Regions from separate parts of the Bradyrhizobium sp. 170 genome, predicted to be linked through region 2. Evidence: predicted binding sites of a transcription regulator. Region 2 holds the regulator's gene; the other holds the start of a gene.

Region 1 (9,444 bases), 850 kb from region 2:
CACGGACCACGGCGGTGGCGATCGCGAGCGCGCTGGCGTCGCGCTCGATGTTGCGCATGAAGCTGCGGTCGATCTTCAATTCGCGGATCGGCAAATGCGCCAGCCGGCTCAGGCTCGAATACCCCGTTCCGAAATCGTCCAGCGACAGGCCGACGCCGAGCTTGCGGATCGCATTCATGGTCTCGATCGCGGCGGAACGCTCGTTCACGAGCACGCCTTCGGTGATCTCGAGCATCAATGCTTCGGGCGGCAGGCCATTGGCCGCGATGGTCTCTGCCACCACCGCCGCAAGCTTCGCATTCTGGAAATTGAGCGGCGACAAATTGACCGCCACGCAGGGGACATCCAGTCCGGCATGGCGCCACGCGGCCATTTGCCGGCATGCTTCGCGGATCGACCACAGGCCGATCTGCTCGATCAGGCCGACTTCCTCGGCCAGCGGGATGAATTTCGAAGGCGGGACTTCACCGAGATCAGGATCGTGCCAGCGCGACAGCGCTTCGACGCCGTAGAGGGCGCCGTCGACGGTTCGGGTCTGCGGTTGATAGACGAGCCTCAACCGGTCATTGGCGATGGCCTGGCGCAGCGCCGCACTGAATACGAGCCGCTGCTCGGCAAGCCGGTTCATGTCGGCGCTGAAGAAGCGGTGGGTGGAGCGGCCCGCCTGCTTGGCCTTGTACATCGCCGCATCGGCCTGCTGTATCAGCGTATCGATATCGGTGGCGTTGTCGGGATAGATGCTGATGCCCATGCTGGCGGAAATCGGCACCTGCCTGTTGTCGATCAACAGCGGCGACGCCAGCGCTTCGGTGATGTTGGAGGCGACCAGCGAGGCGCGAGCCGGATCGCAATTCGGCAACACGATGACGAACTCGTCGCCGCTCAGGCGTCCCAGCAGGTCGGACGGCTGGATGCGGGCGCGCAGTCGTTTTGCAAACTCGACGAGCAGCGCATCGCCGGCCGAGTGCCCGAGCGTATCGTTGACGTCCTTGAAGTGATCGAGATCGAGGAATACCAGCGCGAGTTGCCTCCCCCTGCAATCGTCGATCGCCTGGTTGACCAACTGGCGCAGCTGGGCGCGGTTCGGCAGCCCGGTCAGCATGTCGTGGTAGGCGAGCCGGGCGATCTGGGCGCGCGCCTCCTTTCGCTCGATCGCCAGCGCGCCGAGGTGAACGCTGGCGTCGACGATCCGCTGATGCCAGCGGCTCGGCGCCCGGCATTCCCGGAAATAGAAGGCGAAGGTTCCGATCACGCGGCCGTCCTTGGCCTTGATCGGCGTCGACCAGCAGGCCTTCAGGCCGATCTCGAGCGGCCGCGCCTTGTACGGCTGCCAGCGTGGATCGGTGTCGATATTCTCGGCCAATGCAGGCTTGCCGTAATACGCCGCCGACCCGCATGAGCCGACGTCCGGACCGATGGCGATGCCTTCAAGCGCGCGGCAATAGTCGTCAGGCAGGCTGGGGCCGCCCAGCGGATGCACCAATCCGTCGGAATCGACGTGCAGCACCGAAGCGACGACATCAGGCGCGATGGCTTCGACGCGCCGGCAAAGCCGGTCGGCAATCTCGGTGAGCGGAAGCTCGTCGGCCAGCGCCCCCATGATCAGTTGCTGCAGCGACCTCAGCTGCTTGCTCTCGGTGATGTCGGTCAACAGGGCGAAGATGTACTTGATCCGTCCGCGGGCGTTGCGGAACGGCTTGACCATGGCCGAGACCCAGATTTCATCGCCATTTTTGCCGTAGGCGAGGATTTCCTCCTCGTCGCCGCCGCCGTCGCAGATTCGGCGCCGCAACCTCGCCAGGGTCTTGCGGTCAGTGAGCCGGCCGGCCAGCAACTGGTTGGCCTGCTGCCCCTGGCTTTCCTCAGGCGAGTATCCGAACAGTCCGGAGAACGCAGCATTGGTGTAGATGATTCTCAGCTTGCGATCGGTGAGGACGACGGCGCGATTGGTCTTGTCGGCCACCAGGTTGAGCAGCGCGATCCTCTCGCGTCGTTCGACCTCTGCGGTGATGTCGCGAACAAAGACCATGTAGTTGCTGCGGTCGTCGATCTCGACGCGCGACACCGATAGCGAGGCCCGAAGCCGGCTGCTGTCACTGCGCCGGATCGTGATCTCGGAATCTTGCCTGAGGTCATTGAGCCCGAGACAGCTTGCATCGAGGCCAAGAATCTCCTCGCGGGTGACGCCCCAGATCAACTCGGCCGCAGCGTTGAAATGGCTTACACGCAGGTCGCTGTCGACGATGACGACAGCCTCGCTCGCCTGCTCAAGTGCCGCCAGCAGGAATTCGGTGGTCTCGACCGTGGGGTAATCGGAGGCGCGCATCGTCTGAACCTCGTAACCCGGCAGCCATCGTCGACGCCGGGCGTCGGGCGGAAAATGGCTGCTGTACCACAAGGTTAGAAGGCCGCGAGTGTTCAGGAAGTTGTGCAACTCACAATGAGCGGGTTGGAACTTCCATCATGATTAAGGCTTCGTTAATAAGGGCGGGCGCGAAATCCGCTTTCAGGCGGGACCTAACGCTGACCTCGTCCAAGGCGAAACGACCCATAGGCGAAATATCTGACCAGGTCAGCTTGGTGATAACCGGTCAGACCTGCTGCGCAAAACGATCCGTCGCTTTAATCAGCGCATCAAGAATGCCTGGTTCATCATAGGCGTGGCCAGCGCCCTCGATCAGATGAAAGTCCGCTTGAGGCCACGCCTTGTGCAACTGATACGCATAGCGTGCCGGGCATGGCATGTCGTAGCGGCCATGCACGATCGCGCCTTTGATACCATGGAGCCGGAAAGCATCCCGCAGAATCTGACCTTCCTCAAGCCAGCAGCCATTGGAGAAGTAGTGGTTCTCGAGGCGCGCGAACGCGAGGGCGAAGTGATCGTCGGCGTGCGCGCTCGACAGTTTCTTATTCGGAAGAAGCGTAATCGTTTCGCCTTCCCAAACGCTCCAGGCCCTTGCCGCTTCCAGCCGTATGGTGGGATCGTCGCTTGTCAACCGGCTTGCGATAAGCGGCGATCATATCGTCGCGTTCGGCCTCCGGGATCGGTGCCTGGAAGCAGTCCCATTTTTCGGGAAAAATCTCTGAAACGCCGTGTTGGTAATACCATTCGATCTCGGGCCGAGTGACAGTATAAACGCCGCGCAGGATGAGTTCGGAAACTCGCTCGGGATGCGTCTGCGCGTATGCAAGTGCCAACGTCGACCCCCACGACCCGCCAAAAACAAGCCACTTCTCCACGGTTGCGATTTGACGTAGCCGCTCGATATCGTCGACGAGATGCCACGTCGTATTTGCATTGAGCTCGGCATGCGGTGTCGAGCGTTCGCATCCGCGCTGATCGAATAGCATCACGTCGTAGAGGGTGGGGTTGAATAACCGGCGATGATCTGGAGTAATGCCGCCACCCGGACCACCGTGAAGAAACACGGCTGGTTTACCGCCGGGTTTGCCGCAGCGTTCGTAGTAGATCGTATGGCCGTCGCCGACATCTACAATACCAGCTTTGTACGGCTCAATCGGTGGATAGAGCGTGCGAAGTGGCGTCATTAACTGGCTCGCGAAAATCGACGAAGACATGGTCGGAAATTCGCACTCTTCCAGCCCGCTTGCAACTCGATCCCTTGAGAGCGGTCACCTCCATGCAGCTATTGTCGTCGAGACGGACGTGTCGCTAATGGAGAAAGGCCTGGCATCGCTGCCGGGCCTTTCTTATTGATGTGCTCTGACTGGTTGGACTTAGAAGTCCATACCACCCATGCCGCCCATGCCGCCACCCGCAGGCATGCCGGCGCCTGCGTTCTTCTTCGGCACTTCGGCCACCATGGCTTCGGTGGTGATCAGCAGCGCCGCAACGGAAGCCGCGTTCTGGATCGCCACGCGAACCACCTTGGTCGGGTCGATGATGCCCTTGGAGATCAGGTTGACGTACTCGCCGGTCTGCGAGTCGAAGCCGTAGGAGTACTGCTCCTTCTCCAGGATCTTGCCGACGATCACGGAACCGTCTTCGCCGGCGTTGACCGCGATCTGGCGGGCCGGCGCGGAGAGCGCCTTGCGCACGATCTCGACGCCGGTCTTCTGGTCATCGTTCTTGGTGCGCAGCCCCTTGAGATGCAGGGAGGCACGCAGCAAGGCGACGCCGCCGCCCGGCACGATGCCTTCTTCAACCGCCGCACGGGTCGCATGCATCGCGTCATCCACGCGATCCTTGCGCTCCCTCACCTCGACTTCGGTCGCGCCGCCGACGCGGATCACCGCGACGCCGCCCGCGAGCTTGGCCAGACGCTCCTGCAGCTTCTCACGGTCGTAGTCCGAGGTGGTTTCCTCGATCTGCGCCTTGATCTGCTGAACGCGCGCCTCGATGTCGGCCCTCTTGCCGGCGCCGCTGACGATGGTGGTGTTTTCCTTGTCGATCATCACCTTCTTGGCGCGGCCGAGCATGGCGAGCGTGACATTCTCGAGTTTGATGCCGAGATCTTCCGAGATCGCCTGACCACCGGTCAGAACCGCGATGTCCTGCAGCATGGCCTTGCGGCGATCGCCGAAGCCCGGAGCCTTGACGGCGGCAACCTTCAGACCGCCGCGCAGACGGTTGACAACGAGGGTGGCAAGCGCTTCGCCTTCGACATCTTCCGCTATAATTACAAGCGGCTTGCCGCTCTGCACCACAGCTTCGAGCAAGGGCAGTAATTCATTCAACTGAGATAGCTTCTTTTCGTTGATGAGGACGTAGGCATCTTCCATTTCAACGCGCATCTTGTCGGCGTTGGTGACGAAGTAGGGCGAGATGTAGCCGCGGTCGAACTGCATGCCTTCGACGACCTCGAGTTCGGTCTCAAGCGACTTGGCTTCTTCAACCGTGATGACGCCCTCATTGCCGACCTTCTTCATCGCATCCGCGAGGAACTTGCCGATTTCGACATCGCCATTGGAGGAGATGGTGCCGACCTGGGCGATTTCCTCGTTCGAGGTGACCTTCTTGGAGTTCTTGACGAGGTCGGCGACCACGGCGTCCACTGCCAAGTCGATACCGCGCTTCAGATCCATCGGGTTCATGCCGGCGGCAACCGACTTGGCGCCTTCGCGCACGATGGCTGCGGCCAGCACGGTCGCGGTGGTGGTGCCGTCGCCGGCAGCATCGGCCGCCTTGGAGGCGACTTCGCGCACCATCTGCGCGCCCATGTTCTCGAACTTGTCGTCAAGCTCGATTTCCTTGGCGACGGTGACGCCGTCCTTGGTGATGCGGGGAGCGCCGAACGATTTGTCGAGCACGACGTTGCGGCCCTTCGGACCGAGCGTGACCTTCACCGCGTTGTTGAGAATTTCGACGCCGCGCAACATCCTGTCGCGGGCATCAACGCCGAATTTAACTTCCTTGGCTGACATAATGGTCTCCGTATTCCCAGATCCCAAGGTCCGCGCGACTGGGCGGATTCCTGAGGGATGAGATTTGGATTGCAGGCCTCTTCCTTCGAGACGCCGGCTGCGCCGGCTCCTCAGGATGAGGGAACGGGCTAAAGCGCTTAAGCGGCCTTCTTCTTGGCGGCGGGAACGTCAGTGAGAACGCCCATGATGTCGCTTTCCTTCATGATCAGAAGTTCCTGACCATCGAGCTTGACCTCGGTGCCCGACCACTTGCCGAACAGCACGCGGTCGCCGACCTTGAGGTCGATCGGGATCAGTTTGCCGGCTTCGTCACGGCCGCCCGGACCAACGGCGACGATCTCGCCCTGCGAGGGCTTTTCCTTGGCACTGTCCGGAATGAGGATGCCGCCTGCGGTTTTGTCTTCGGCATCGATGCGCTTGACCACGACGCGGTCGTGGAGCGGACGGAACTTCATGCGATCCTCCATGGCTTTTGTGATTTGTGATTGTTTCTGGATTGGCAGTCGCAATGAGCGAGTGCTAGCCGCTCTTCACATAAGCCTGTGACACTGGGGCACAAGGGCTTCGGCTCACGATGTTTGACTGCGGCCAGAGTTTCTGGAGGAGGGCGACTGCTAGCAGGTGAAGTAACATGCTGCTAGCGCGTTGATTGCTATGACCTATTGAACGTTTTCCTTTTTGGCGAATTGAGAATCACGCGTTACTCTTCAGTTGGGCTGGAGGTTGGCATGGTCGAGAAAGATGCGGTTTCCAAGGATTTCAGGAAGCAGGTCTTAGGCTACGGGCTGACAACAGCGGAAATCGTTTATCGCCGTCCGGATCGGCGCTGGCTGCTGCAAACTTACGTCTGGCAGGACTACGATATGTTTCCGGATTTCCCGGCATTGAAGGATTTCCTCGCGTTCTGGGAAACAAAGCTCGAAGGCCCGCTGTTTGCGGTCACCGTCGCGCACTCCAAACTGATCAAGCCTGCCGAACTACGCGCCGTGGACGGAGTCTTCCGGCTGCATTAACGCCGGCGCTACGAAAATCGCAAAGGCATTGAATCGCACTCCGGGTGCGAAAACAGTAAAAGCGCATATGCATATGTTGGACGTACCGCTTAGCACGAGGGGGTAACTGAAGGCAAAGGTCGCGAAAATTAGCAAGTGGTCTGCCACGTCCACACTTCCCATCCTCCATTCTTAAGCGCACGATGCGCTTCGGTCCATGCCCTCAGAGGAGGTAGCTATGGAACATCAATTTTTCATTCGCCGGCAAAACCTTAAGCTCTATCGCAGTCTCGTGGCTGCATCGGAAGCGGCGGCAGCGAAAGCTGACGCGCGGCAGGAGAAGCTTTTAAAGCTACTGGCAGAGGAAGTAGCGAGCGAACCGCCGCCCAGAAAGAACTAAGGCGCTTGATGCCGGCATGAGTGGCTTAACCTGTCAAAAACAATTAGGAGCGGCTACGGCGAAAGATCCATCTCTAGTGGCAAGTTTAGTTTGCCGTCTTTCCGGACTTCGGCAATTCCCTTCGCGGCATTGCCGAACATGCAGGGCATTGTTGGCGCCGCGATCGCGGACATTTCGATTTCAATCAGGGACCCTTTGCGGGCGCTAGTCCTTCAAGTATTACAAAATCCGAAGGTTCACGCCGGCGCGCCTTACCTGGGTGGGTGCAAATCGCCTTGAAGCCAGCGTCCAAGGGACTTGGACTTCATAGGGTCTTCATATGCGGCAAGGGTCGTATGTACGTGGTTGCAGATGGCGCATTCAAAGGTATGCAAGTCGACGCCCGGGCGTGCTTGCTCGATACTGACGAGCATCATCGGGGCCTTGCACTTCGGACAAGCGGGGCGCTCAATTGCAACGAATGGAATGACGGACGACAGGCGTTGAGACTGGGGCATGATGCTTCCCTCGAATAGGCGGGAGCGCAACACTCTCTGTCACCGGTAATGCCCAGGAGGCGGAGCGGTGATTGTCCGAGTATGCGCCTCCAGGGAACTCAAAAGCGAGTTAATTCGCCGATATTTGGAAGGAAGGGCAGGCACCAGCCCATAGTTCGGGCCCCGCCGGCTCACCCCCGGCGGGTTTTGCTTGCCTTCTAGATCGGCACGAGGTTGTCTCTAGGTCCTATCGGATATGGGAGACGACCAAGGTGGCAACCGGAACGGTGAAGTGGTTCAACGCGACAAAGGGCTATGGATTCATTCAGCCCGATAACGGCAGCAAGGATGTGTTCGTGCACATCTCCGCGGTCGAGAAAGCTGGGCTCAGCACACTCAATGAGGGTGCAAAGGTCAGCTATGAGGAAGTGCCCAACAAGGGGAAGACGTCGGCGGAGAATTTGAGGGTCGGTTGACTTCGGAAGGGCATGGCGAAGCCCGCCGGCTCGTCGGAGGGGACGCGCGGTTCGCTGCGCCGGGTTCGGACATCACGCGATTTCCAACCTGAGTCCGGAATGCGCACCAAAGCGGACGTCCACCGACCACTCTGAACTTATGGGGTCACCCTCTAGATCTCGCTCGCGCCCTCGTGCTGGAAGCCGAGATAGCTCGCGGCGACGCGCTGGTTGGACGCAATGTCTTTGGCCGATCCGGACAGGATGAACTCGCCGAGTTCCATGACATAGGCGCGGTCGGCGATTTGCAGGGCCGCCTTTGCGTTCTGCTCGACCAGCAGCACCGAGACGCCGGCGGCGCGCAGTTCGCCGATGGTGCGGAAGATGTCGGCGACGATGATCGGGGCGAGGCCGAGGCTCGGTTCGTCCAGCATCAACAGTTTTGGCGCGCCCATCAATGCGCGGCCCATCGCCAGCATCTGCTGCTCGCCGCCCGACAGCGTGCCGGCCAGCTGCTTGCGCCGCTCCTTCAGCCGCGGAAACAGCGTATAGACGCGCTCGAACGATCTTGCTGCCGTTGCCTTTGGAATCCGGAAGGCGCCGAGCTCCAGATTGTCCTCGACATTCATCGTGCTGAACAATTCGCGGTGCTCGGGCACCAGACACAAGCCCGCGGCGACGCGATCCTCAATGTCGAGCGGGGCCATGTCCAGGCCTGCGAAGGCGGTGGCGCCCTTGAGCGGCAGCACGCCCATGATGGCGTTCAGCAGCGTGGTCTTGCCGGCGCCGTTGGCGCCGATGATGGTGACGATCTCGTTGTCGGCGACGTCGAGCGACACCGAACGCACGGCTTCGACCTTGCCGTAGGAAACATGCGCGTCGGAGACCGATAACAGCGCACTCATGCGGTAGCTCCGAGATAGGCCTTGATCACATCGGGATTGGTCTTGATCGCAGCCGGCGTGCCCTCGGCGATCTTGGTGCCGAAATCCAGCACGACGATGCGGTCGGCGAGATCCATCACAAAACCCATGTCGTGCTCGACCAGCAGCACCGACATGCCGCCGTCGCGCAATTGCCGGAGTAGCGCAGCGAGCCGCTGCTTCTCCATGTGGCGCAATCCTGCGGCCGGCTCGTCGAGCAGCAGCAGCAATGGATCGACACACAGCGCGCGTGCAATCTCGACGATGCGCTGCTGGCCGAGCGACAGGCTTCCCGCCAGTTGGTCGATCTGGTCGCCGAGGCCGACGCGCTCGATCTGGCGCGCGGCTTCCGCCAGCAGTTTTGCCTCGTCGGCCCGGTCCAGCCGGAACATGCTTGATATCGCGCCGGAAGACCCGCGCAGATGCGCGCCGATCGCGACGTTTTCCAGCACGGTCATGTCGGGCACCAGCTTGACGTGCTGGAACGTGCGTGCGACGCCGAGTTTCACCACTTCCTGCGGCGGGGCGTTATCGACCTTGTGGCCGAGCACCGAGATGGTGCCGCCGGTTGTCGTCAGCACGCCCGTGATCAGGTTGAAGGTCGTGCTCTTGCCGGCGCCGTTGGGGCCGATCAGGGCGACGATCTCGCGGGCCTGGACGTCGAACGAGACGTCGTTAACGGCAATCACGCCGCCGAACTGCTTGCGCGCTTTCTCGATCTGCAGCAGCGCGGCGGATGAAGCCGGTGCGCGCTCGCGCTTGACAAGGGGAAGCGACGTATCGGGCACCTTGCGGCCCGGCTTGAGCGGCAAC
Region 2 (9,444 bases):
TCCCGGATTGCGCTGCGCTCCATCCGGGCTACAGTTTCTTGCTACGCCGCGAGGTCGGCCACCACCGCGTCGAGCACCGGAAATCCAGCCTGCGTCACGCGCAGCCTGCCATCGGCGTCGACGATGATGGCGCCTTCCTCGCGGAGCACGGCGATCCGGCTCGGGTCGAGTGCGCGGCCGGACAAGGCCGCATAGCGTTTGGGATCGATGCCCTCGGCGAGCCGCAATCCCATCAGCAAAAATTCATCGGCGCGCTCTTCGCTGTTGAGAAAATCGTCGGTCACGACGCCATGGCCGTTGGCCTCGACGCGCATCAGCCAGGCCTCGGGGCGCTTTTCGGTCGCGATCGCGTGTCGCGTGCCATCGATGTCGAGGCGGCCATGCGCGCCCGGGCCGATGCCCGCATATTCGTCGCCGCGCCAGTAGACCAGATTGTGCTGGCATTCGGCGCCTGAGCGCGCGTGGTTGGAAATCTCGTAGGCCGGCAAGCCGTGATGCGCGCAGACTTCCTGGGTCACATCGTAGAGCGCGCGGGCAACCGCCTCGTCCGGCGTTTTCAATTTGCCCGCCGCATGCAGGCCGAAGAACGGCGTGCCTTCCTCGATCGTGAGCTGGTAGAGCGAGAGATGTTCGGCGGCTTCCGAGATCGCGAGCTTCAGTTCATCCGCCCACATCTGCGGCGTCTGGTCGGGACGGGCGTAGATCAGGTCGAACGAGTAACGGTCGAACGCGGTGCGCGCGATCGCGACCGCGTCCAGCGCCTCGCGCGCGCTGTGCAATCGTCCGAGCGCCTTCAGCGAGGCGTCATCCAGCGCCTGCACGCCGAGCGAGACACGGTTGACCCCGGCGGTGCGATAGCCGCGAAACCGTGTCGCCTCGACGCTGGTCGGATTGGCCTCCAGCGTCACCTCGACATTGCCGGCGACGCGCCAATGCTTGCCGATCGAATCCAGGATGGCGCCTACGGTTTGCGGCTGCATCAGCGAGGGCGTGCCGCCGCCGAGAAAGATCGACGTGACGGTGCGTCCCGGCGCGCGCGCTGCTGACGTCTCGATCTCGCGCGCAAACGCACGGACAAATCTTTCTTCGTCGATCGGCGCGTGGCGGACGTGGCTGTTGAAATCGCAATACGGGCACTTCGACAGGCAGAACGGCCAGTGCACATAGACGCCGAAGGCGGCTCGCTTCGGGTAATGGCGTTCGGCACTAGCCAAGACAGATCTCCGCCAGTTTGACGAAGGCTCGCGCCCGGTGCGACAGGCCGAGGCCGATCGGCGGCAGGCCGTGTTTCTCTATCGAGGTCATCTCGCCAAAGGTCCTGACGTGCCCGTCGGGCAGGAACGCCGGATCATAGCCGAAACCGGCGGTGCCGCGGGGCGGCCATACCAAAGTTCCATCGGCGCGGGCCTCGACCTCTTCGACATGACCGTCCGGCCAGGCGACGCACAGCGCTGACACGAAGTGCGCCTTTCGCTTGTCGGGCGTGGTCGCGCCGCGTTCCTGCAGCAGGCGCTCGATCCGCGTCATCGCCGCCATGAAATCCTTGCCCTCACCGGCCCAGCGCGCCGAGTAAATGCCGGGTGCGCCGTCCAGCGCATCGACCACGAGGCCGGAATCGTCGGCAAAGGCCGGCAGTTGCGCCGCCTGGGCGGCAGCGATTGCCTTGATTGCTGCATTGGCGCGAAACGTCTGGCCGGTTTCCTCGGGCTCGCCGAGGCCCAAATCGCCCGCGGAAACGGCCTCGACGCCATGCGGCGCCAGCAATTCCCGCATCTCGGCGAGCTTGCCGGGATTGTGGGTCGCGATCACGAGGGCGCCGGTGATTCGACGGTGCATATGCGATCAGACTACGCGACGGCCAGCTTCTGCAAGTCCACCAGACGCGCGACACCCTTGCGCGCCAGTTCCATCAGCGCCAGGAACTCGTCCTGCGAGAACGGCGTCTTCTCGGCGGTGCCCTGCACCTCGATGATGCGGCCGTCGCCAGTCATGACGAAATTGGCGTCGGTCTCGGCCTCGGAATCCTCGGCATAATCGAGGTCGAGCACCGGCGTACCGTTATAGATGCCGCAGGAGATCGCGGCGACATTGTCGCGCAGCACGTTGGCCTTGATCATGTTGCGGCTCTTCATCCACGAGATGCAGTCCGCCAGCGCCACCCAGGCGCCGGTGATCGAGGCGGTGCGCGTGCCGCCATCGGCCTGGATCACGTCGCAATCGACCGTGATCTGGCGCTCGCCGAGCGCTTCGAGGTCGACGGCTGCGCGCAAGCTGCGGCCGATCAGCCGCTGAATCTCGACCGTGCGGCCGCCCTGCTTGCCGGCGGCGGCCTCGCGGCGGGTGCGCTCCAGGGTAGCGCGCGGCAGCATGCCGTATTCGGCCGTGACCCAGCCGCGGCCCTGGCCCTTCAGCCACGGCGGCAGCCGCTCTTCCAGCGTGGCCGTGACCAGCACATGGGTGTCGCCGAATTTCACCATGCAGGAACCTTCGGCATATTTGACCACGCCGCGTTCCAGCGACACGGGGCGCAGCTGATCGGGCGCACGGCGGCTTGGCCGCATGGGAAGTCCTTTCGAAATCGAGCGAAATACCGTTTGCGGTGCTTGTAGGTGGGGGCGTGCGCAGCGGCAAGGGCTTTTGGCCCCGTTTGGAGGGAAAGGGACGCTTGTCATTAGCCCGCCGGAGCGACAAATTAGGGGCTGTCCAGGGAGTTAAGCCGTGGCCCACCACGATCCGATTGGCCTGATCGCGCCGCATGCCGGGCTCGCCCAGCTCAACGAGCGCTCACGCGACATTTTTCGTCAAATCGTCGAGAGCTATCTCGCGACCGGCGAACCCGTCGGCTCGCGCAACATCTCGCGCCTGATCGCGGTGCCGCTGTCGCCGGCCTCGGTCCGCAACGTGATGTCGGACCTCGAGCACCTCGGGCTGATCTATGCGCCACATACCTCGGCCGGGCGGTTGCCGACCGAACTCGGCCTGAGGTTCTTCGTCGATGCGCTAATGCAGATCGGCGACCTCACCGAACCGGAACGGGAATCGATCCAGAGCCAGCTCGCCTCCGTCGGGCGGGCGCAATCGGTCGAGGCGGCGCTCGGCGAGGCGCTGACGCGGCTTTCCGGCCTGACCCGGGCCGCGGCCGTGGTGCTGACAGCCAAATCCAATTCGCGGCTGAAACACATCGAATTCGTCCGGTTGGAGCCGGAGCGTGCACTGGTGGTGCTGGTCGGAGAAGACGGCCAGGTGGAAAACCGCGTGCTGGCGCTGCCGCCCGGCGTTCCCTCGTCGGCGCTGACCGAAGCGACAAATTTCCTCAATTCGCGGATTCGCGGGCGGACGCTTGCGGAAGCGCGGTTAGAGCTCGAAACCGCGCTGACGCAGAGCCGCGTCGAACTCGATCAATTGACGCAGAAGGTGATCGCGGCCGGCATCGCAAGCTGGTCCGGCGGCGACAACGACGACCGGCAATTGATCGTGCGCGGTCACGCCAACCTGCTCGAAGACCTGCACGCGCTGGAGGATCTCGAACGCGTCAAGTCCCTGTTCGACGATCTCGAGACCAAGCGCGGCGTGATCGATCTGTTGGGCCGGGCCGAGCGCGCCGAGGGCGTCCGCATTTTCATCGGATCGGAGAACAAGCTGTTCTCGCTGTCCGGTTCCTCCACCATCATCGCCCCCTATGGCGATGCCGCGGGCCGCATCGTCGGCGTTCTCGGCGTGATCGGGCCGACGCGGCTGAACTATGCAAGGGTGATTCCGACGGTGGATTACGCCGCCCGGATCGTCAGCCGGATGCTGGGCGGCTAATCCGCCCGAATAGGGCCTCAATCCCGGCTGGTTGTGCTTGATTTTCGGCCCTTAAAGCACGATATCCGGCCTAGCAAATCCCCATCGAACCAGATCCGTTTTTTGAGAAGGCAGTCTTATGACCGATCCCAACCGGCCGAGTGATGATGCGGTGAAACCGGCCCAGACCGGCGAGCCCGTGGTCTCAAAACCCTACATCATGCCCGACGATCCCGAGGAAGGATCAAATGAGGCCCTGACCAAGGAACTGGCCGAGGCGCGCGATAAGATGCTGCGCACGCTGGCGGAAATGGAAAACCTGCGCCAGCGCACCAGGCGCGAGGTGGCCGACTCCAAAATGTACGGCATCACCGGTTTCGCGCGCGACATTCTCGATATCGCCGACAATCTGCAGCGCGCGCTCGACGCCATTCCGGCCGAGGCCAGGGAGACCGCCGATCCCGGCATCAAGGCCTTTATCGAGGGCGTTGAACTGACCGAACGCTCGCTGCTCAACACGCTGGAGAAGAACGGCGTCAGGAAGTTCGATCCGTCGGGCGAGAAGTTCGATCCCAACTTCCAGCAGGCGATGTACGAAGTGCCCGACCCGTCCGTGCCGTCGGGGACGGTGGTTCAGGTCGTGCAGGCCGGCTTCATGATCGGCGAGCGCGTGCTGCGCCCGGCGCTGGTCGCCGTCTCCAAGGGCGGTGCGAAGGCCGCGCCGGCGGCCGACGTCACGAACTGAGCCGGGTCTAGCCTACGGCGGTTTCTCACTGGTCTTCGGCCAGTAGGTGCCAAAACTCCAGAGATTGCCTTCCGGATCCCGGCAGGCGAAATCGCGGCTGCCATAGTCGGTGTCGTGCAATTCCATCTCGATTCTAGCGCCTGATGCCTTGACCCTGGCGTGCAGCGCGTCGGGATCATCGACGGCGACGTAGAGCGCGTCCGTGCGGCGGCCGCCGATGTCACCGACAAGCTTGCCGTATTCGTCATCGCGGCATTGGCCCAGCATCAGCAGCGAGGAGCCGTAGGCGAGTTCGGCATGCTGTACCGAGCCGTCCTTGCGGTAAATGACATACTCGGTGAAACCGACTACGTCCTTCAGCCAGCGGATCATGGCCTCGGCATCGCAACAGCGCATCGTCGGATAGATGCGCGGCGCTTCGATCTTGCTTTGCTCGGTCACGGAAAACTCCTCCCTCACGGCTGTTCCGCCAATATGCGCGGACGCGTCAGCACAGGCTTGAAGATTTGTTACCGGACCGTCAGGCGTCGAGCTCGTCCAGCGGGCGCAGCAGGCGACTGTCGGTCAGCGCCAGGCGCCGGGCCCAAGCCGTCGGCGTTTCGCCGGCAAGGGTTGAAAATTCACGGGCGAGATGCGCCTGATCGGCATAACCGCTCTCGGCCGCAATCCCTGCCCAGCCGCTGCGGGCTCCACCCCGTGCGAGCCGACAGGCTCGATGGAAACGCATGATGCGGGCAACCGGCTTCGGCGCGAGACCGAGTTCGGATCGAAAACGGTTCACCAGGTGCTTGCGGCTCCAGCCGATCTCTTTCGCGAGCGCGGTGATCCGCGCGCCGCCCGCAGTGCGCGCCAGCCGTCGATAGGCGAATTCGATCTCGGGGGACGGCAGGTGGTTGGCGCGATCAGCAACAAAATCCTCGACCAGATCGAAGCGGTTTTGCCAACCGGATGCGGCCCCGAGCCGTTCGCGCAGTTGCCGGCCTTCGCGGCCCAGCACGTCTGACATGTCGACCATGCGCGCGGCGAGATCGACGACAGCGCCGCCAAAAAAGCGATAGGCGCCGAGCGGGGTGAAATCGACCTGCACGCATTCGGCGCCGCCATCGGATTCGATAAAGACCGGGCCGGCATGGAGCCCGGCGGCAAAGCTCGGCTGCCGGTCGGCGGCGTCGGGCTTGCGGTCGAGCGCGATCAGGAACGGCGTGCCGAAGCTGATGATCAGCGGCACCACCAGGCCTGCGGTTTCGCGCTGGAAAAACCGGCCGCGCGCCGTCTCACGGTAACCGGTCATGCCCGAAATAAGCCCCGCCGTGCGTTGCGACGGCGCACGACGGGCCAACTCGAAAGCGGACGGAGCCGTCAGGTCGGACATCCCTGACCCCTGCGAGAGGATACGGCGTCAAGCCGCGATATCGCTCGACTGGATGCGCTTGACGCCGGCCTTGGTCATGTCGGCCCAGGCTTTTGCGAGCGAGCCGTCGTTGTCGATGCCGCGGCAGGCGTCCTCGATCACAAAGGTTTCAAAACCGGCCTTGCGCGCGTCGAGCGCGCTCCATGCCACGCAGAAGTCGGTGGCGAGGCCGGCGAGGAACACCCGCTTCACCTTGCGCGCCTTCAGGTAGGCGGCGAGCCCCGTCGTGGTCTTGCCGTCAGCCTCGGTGAAGGCCGAATAGCTGTCGACGTTCTTGTTGAAACCCTTGCGGATGACGAGCCCGGCATGCGGGATCGCGAGGTCCTTCGATAGCGACGCGCCCTCGGTCCCCTGCACGCAGTGATCTGGCCACAGCACCTGCTTGCCGTAGGGCAGGCTGACGGTCTCGAACGGCTTCTTGCCGGAATGGGTGGAGGCGAACGAGATATGGCCCGCCGTGTGCCAGTCCTGTGTCATCACGACATTGGCAAAACCCTTGGCGATGCGGTTGATAATGGGCACGACCTGCTCGCCGTCCTTGACCGCGAGGCTGCCGCCGGGAAGGAAACAGTTTTGCACGTCGATGACGAGCAGCGCGGATGCATCGTCAGGTTTGATCGGCGCGGCCCAAAGCGCCGATGGAACGAGGGCAGCGACGGACGTCGCGCCGAGACCTGTCAGAACCAGCCTACGAATAAACATGGTGCGTCTCCCCGGTTATGAACCCGACTGCGAGAAGCCTATTTCCATCCGTGTACGAACGTAAGCCTGAAATTTAGGGCTTGCTGGCGCAAAATGGGTGCCTCAAGAGCCGCCATCCAAACCGCTTTACCTGCCGCTCGCACCATCGAGGAAAGCAGCCCATTCCTCTCGCACCGTCACGCGGAAGATTCCGGGAAGCACGGCCGGTACCTTCGATATTGCGCGTTCGTTCACCGCGATTGACCCGAAGAGGTCATTCAGCACGGTTTTGCCGCATCGATTGAGAAGAAGCTCTTCGGCATCGCGTGTTGTCCTTATGCCGAGGGCGTAGACTCCGGCAGCATGTGACCGGACGCAGGCCCGTAGGCCTGATAAGAGCTGCTGCAATGGTCCATCGTCATGGGCTTGCTGCCCGAATGATGGACCGGCCGTGAGCAAAAATGCGGCCGCAACTGCGATGATTGTTTTGCTCGCCACCTCAACCCGACTCGATTTGTGAGCTATTGGGCATCAGCCGCGCGGATGGATTCCGTCGCGCACCGCGCGGAAGCGCGGAAAGGCCTTGGTCCAGTCGGTGCGCGGCGAAGAGCCGATGATGCGCATCGAGCTCTGGGAGCCGAACCGCAGCCATTGCACGATGGTAACCGGCGTATTGTCCTTGCCGCTGGTGGCGTCGATCCGCGTCTCGTAGCCGGGCTGGCCATCGATGCGGACCGGCTCCGACATCGTGATCCTGCCGTCGCGCACGCCGGGAATCGTGGTCGCGATCTGCTGGGCAAAGCGGCCGCGATCGTCGGGCGAAGCTGCCGTCGAGCCGATCAGGCCGATGATCATGAAGGGCGCGACTTCGAAGCCGGTCTTTTCGTCACCGTCGGAGAGAATGAGGGCCGCGCCCGGCGCCAGCGTGCGGATGTTCTTGAAGCTCGAGAGCTCGCTGACCTTGAACGGCATCAGCCCGAGCTGCTCCTCGATCGGAACCTCGTTGCGGATCACGGCGGAAGCGAACATCTGGCGGATGGCGTCGTCGGTATAGATCCTGGAAGCGTTTTCGGGCACCTGCACGGCGACATAGCCGGAGAAGGTGGGGCCGGGCAGGATCATCGAATAGCGGCGCACATTGGTGGCGCCGTCCTTGGCGTTTTCGACGGTGTAGTAGGCGAGCCCCGCCGCGGTCTCGATGCTCTCGGGCTTGATGCCGCCGGTGCCGCCCGGGTTGGCCTTGAAGGCATTGGAGACTTCGCCATAGGCCGCCTCCGGCAGGTCCGTGACCAGCACCTTGACCCCCTGATCCTCGGTCTCGAAGCCGATGAATGTTCTGGCCTTGTTGAGGCCGACCAGTGGCGTCATGCCCACCCTGGCGCCCGGCGGGAAGACCGGGTCGGCGGCGAACGCGGAAGAGAATACGGTAGAATTGGCGGCAACGATCAGGGCAACCGCAGCGAAGTATCGAAGGAGCTTCATGGAGTATCTACCGGGTTTGCATGGGGCCGTTCAGTGGTCCGACAATGCAGCTTACGAATCTCTGGTGGAATCCTGGAGCCTTGCGGGCACCATAGGGGGTCGTTCCAGTCGGCCCGCTTTTAGCGGTTTTGATGTCCCTGCAACAGGGCAGGGTAGGCGTCCGTTCCACCGTTACGTTCCGATATGTCGGCGATTTTGCGGGATTTTGCCCGGTATCCGAGCTCTTTTTGGGGCGCTTCCAGCGGCCAAATACCGCTCCCCCTTCCGCGGTGGCCGGGCCCCTCGATGGGGAAGATGCCGCATTGCTGCGCAGCGCTCCGGCGGTGCGAGCGAGGAGCGGCCGAAGGTGAGCGGCCTTGCCGATTTCTTAACGCCACTACAGGCACTGATGCGCCCCCGCCCCGGGCTGACATAATCTTTCAAACGTCAGCCATTTCAGGCCTTAAGCTTGCGTTCAGTCCTTGCAGGCCCGACCCCCCCTCCTATATGAGGCTCACCGTCGCAATATCGCGAGTAATTGATCGTTGGGGGTTCGGTTAGGTGCGCCGTCCAGGGCCCAGCCAACCTGCCGCAACAAGAAGGATATGAGGACCATGGGAAAGGTCATTGGGATCGATCTCGGCACCACGAATTCGTGCGTCGCCGTAATGGATGGCAAGACTGCGAAAGTCATCGAGAACGCGGAAGGCATGCGCACGACGCCTTCGATCGTTGCCGTCACCGATGACGGCGAGCGCCTCGTCGGCCAGCCCGCCAAGCGCCAGGCGGTGACCAATCCCGAGCGGACGTTCTTTGCGGTGAAGCGCCTGATCGGCCGCCGCTATGACGACCCGATGGTCGAGAAGGACAAGAAGCTCGTCCCCTACAAGATCGTCAAGGCATCGAACGGCGACGCCTGGGTCGAAGCCGACGGCAAGACCTATTCGCCCTCGCAGGTCTCCGCCTTCATCCTGCAGAAGATGAAAGAGACCGCGGAAGCCCATCTCGGCCAGAAAGTCGAGCAGGCCGTCATCACCGTCCCCGCCTATTTCAACGACGCGCAGCGCCAGGCCACCAAGGACGCCGGCAAGATCGCCGGCCTCGAAGTGCTGCGCATTATCAACGAGCCGACGGCGGCAGCGCTCGCCTACGGTCTCGACAAATCGAAATCCGGCACCATCGCGGTCTACGACCTCGGCGGCGGCACCTTCGACGTCTCCATTCTTGAAATCGGCGACGGCGTGTTCGAGGTGAAGTCCACCAACGGCGATACCTTCCTCGGCGGTGAAGACTTCGACATGCGCCTCGTCAGCTATCTCGCCGACGAGTTCCAGAAGGAGCAGGGCATCAACCTGCGCAA

Evidence for each region. Region 2 encodes HrcA, which represses chaperone genes, less so after heat shock. Its sites were predicted from a motif close to GTTAGCACTCNCNNNNNGNGAGTGCTAAC; they were not measured.
Region 1: a site for HrcA is predicted at 5,881-5,909, ahead of IVB05_RS03770 (co-chaperone GroES). Genes of this name have one in related genera too.

What each region holds. Positions count from the first base shown of each region.
Region 1 covers NZ_CP064703.1:791,925-801,368, forward strand. Annotated here, with positions in the region: gene IVB05_RS03755 (EAL domain-containing protein) at 1-2,326, opposite strand, end outside; partial or broken gene pip (prolyl aminopeptidase) at 2,592-3,549, opposite strand; gene groL (chaperonin GroEL) at 3,739-5,385, opposite strand; gene IVB05_RS03770 (co-chaperone GroES) at 5,523-5,840, opposite strand; gene IVB05_RS03775 (usg protein) at 6,114-6,398, shown strand; gene IVB05_RS03780 (hypothetical protein) at 6,616-6,777, shown strand; gene IVB05_RS03785 (cold-shock protein) at 7,526-7,729, shown strand; gene IVB05_RS03790 (ABC transporter ATP-binding protein) at 7,882-8,613, opposite strand; gene IVB05_RS03795 (branched-chain amino acid ABC transporter ATP-binding protein/permease) at 8,610-9,444, opposite strand, start outside.
Region 2 covers NZ_CP064703.1:9,137,661-9,147,104, reverse strand. Annotated here, with positions in the region: gene hemW (radical SAM family heme chaperone HemW) at 42-1,214, opposite strand; gene rdgB (RdgB/HAM1 family non-canonical purine NTP pyrophosphatase) at 1,207-1,836, opposite strand; gene rph (ribonuclease PH) at 1,848-2,561, opposite strand; gene hrcA (heat-inducible transcriptional repressor HrcA) at 2,719-3,807, shown strand; gene grpE (nucleotide exchange factor GrpE) at 3,926-4,531, shown strand; gene IVB05_RS43110 (VOC family protein) at 4,544-4,972, opposite strand; gene IVB05_RS43105 (AraC family transcriptional regulator) at 5,052-5,903, opposite strand; gene pncA (bifunctional nicotinamidase/pyrazinamidase) at 5,931-6,644, opposite strand; gene IVB05_RS43095 (hypothetical protein) at 7,155-8,105, opposite strand; gene dnaK (molecular chaperone DnaK) at 8,699-9,444, shown strand, end outside.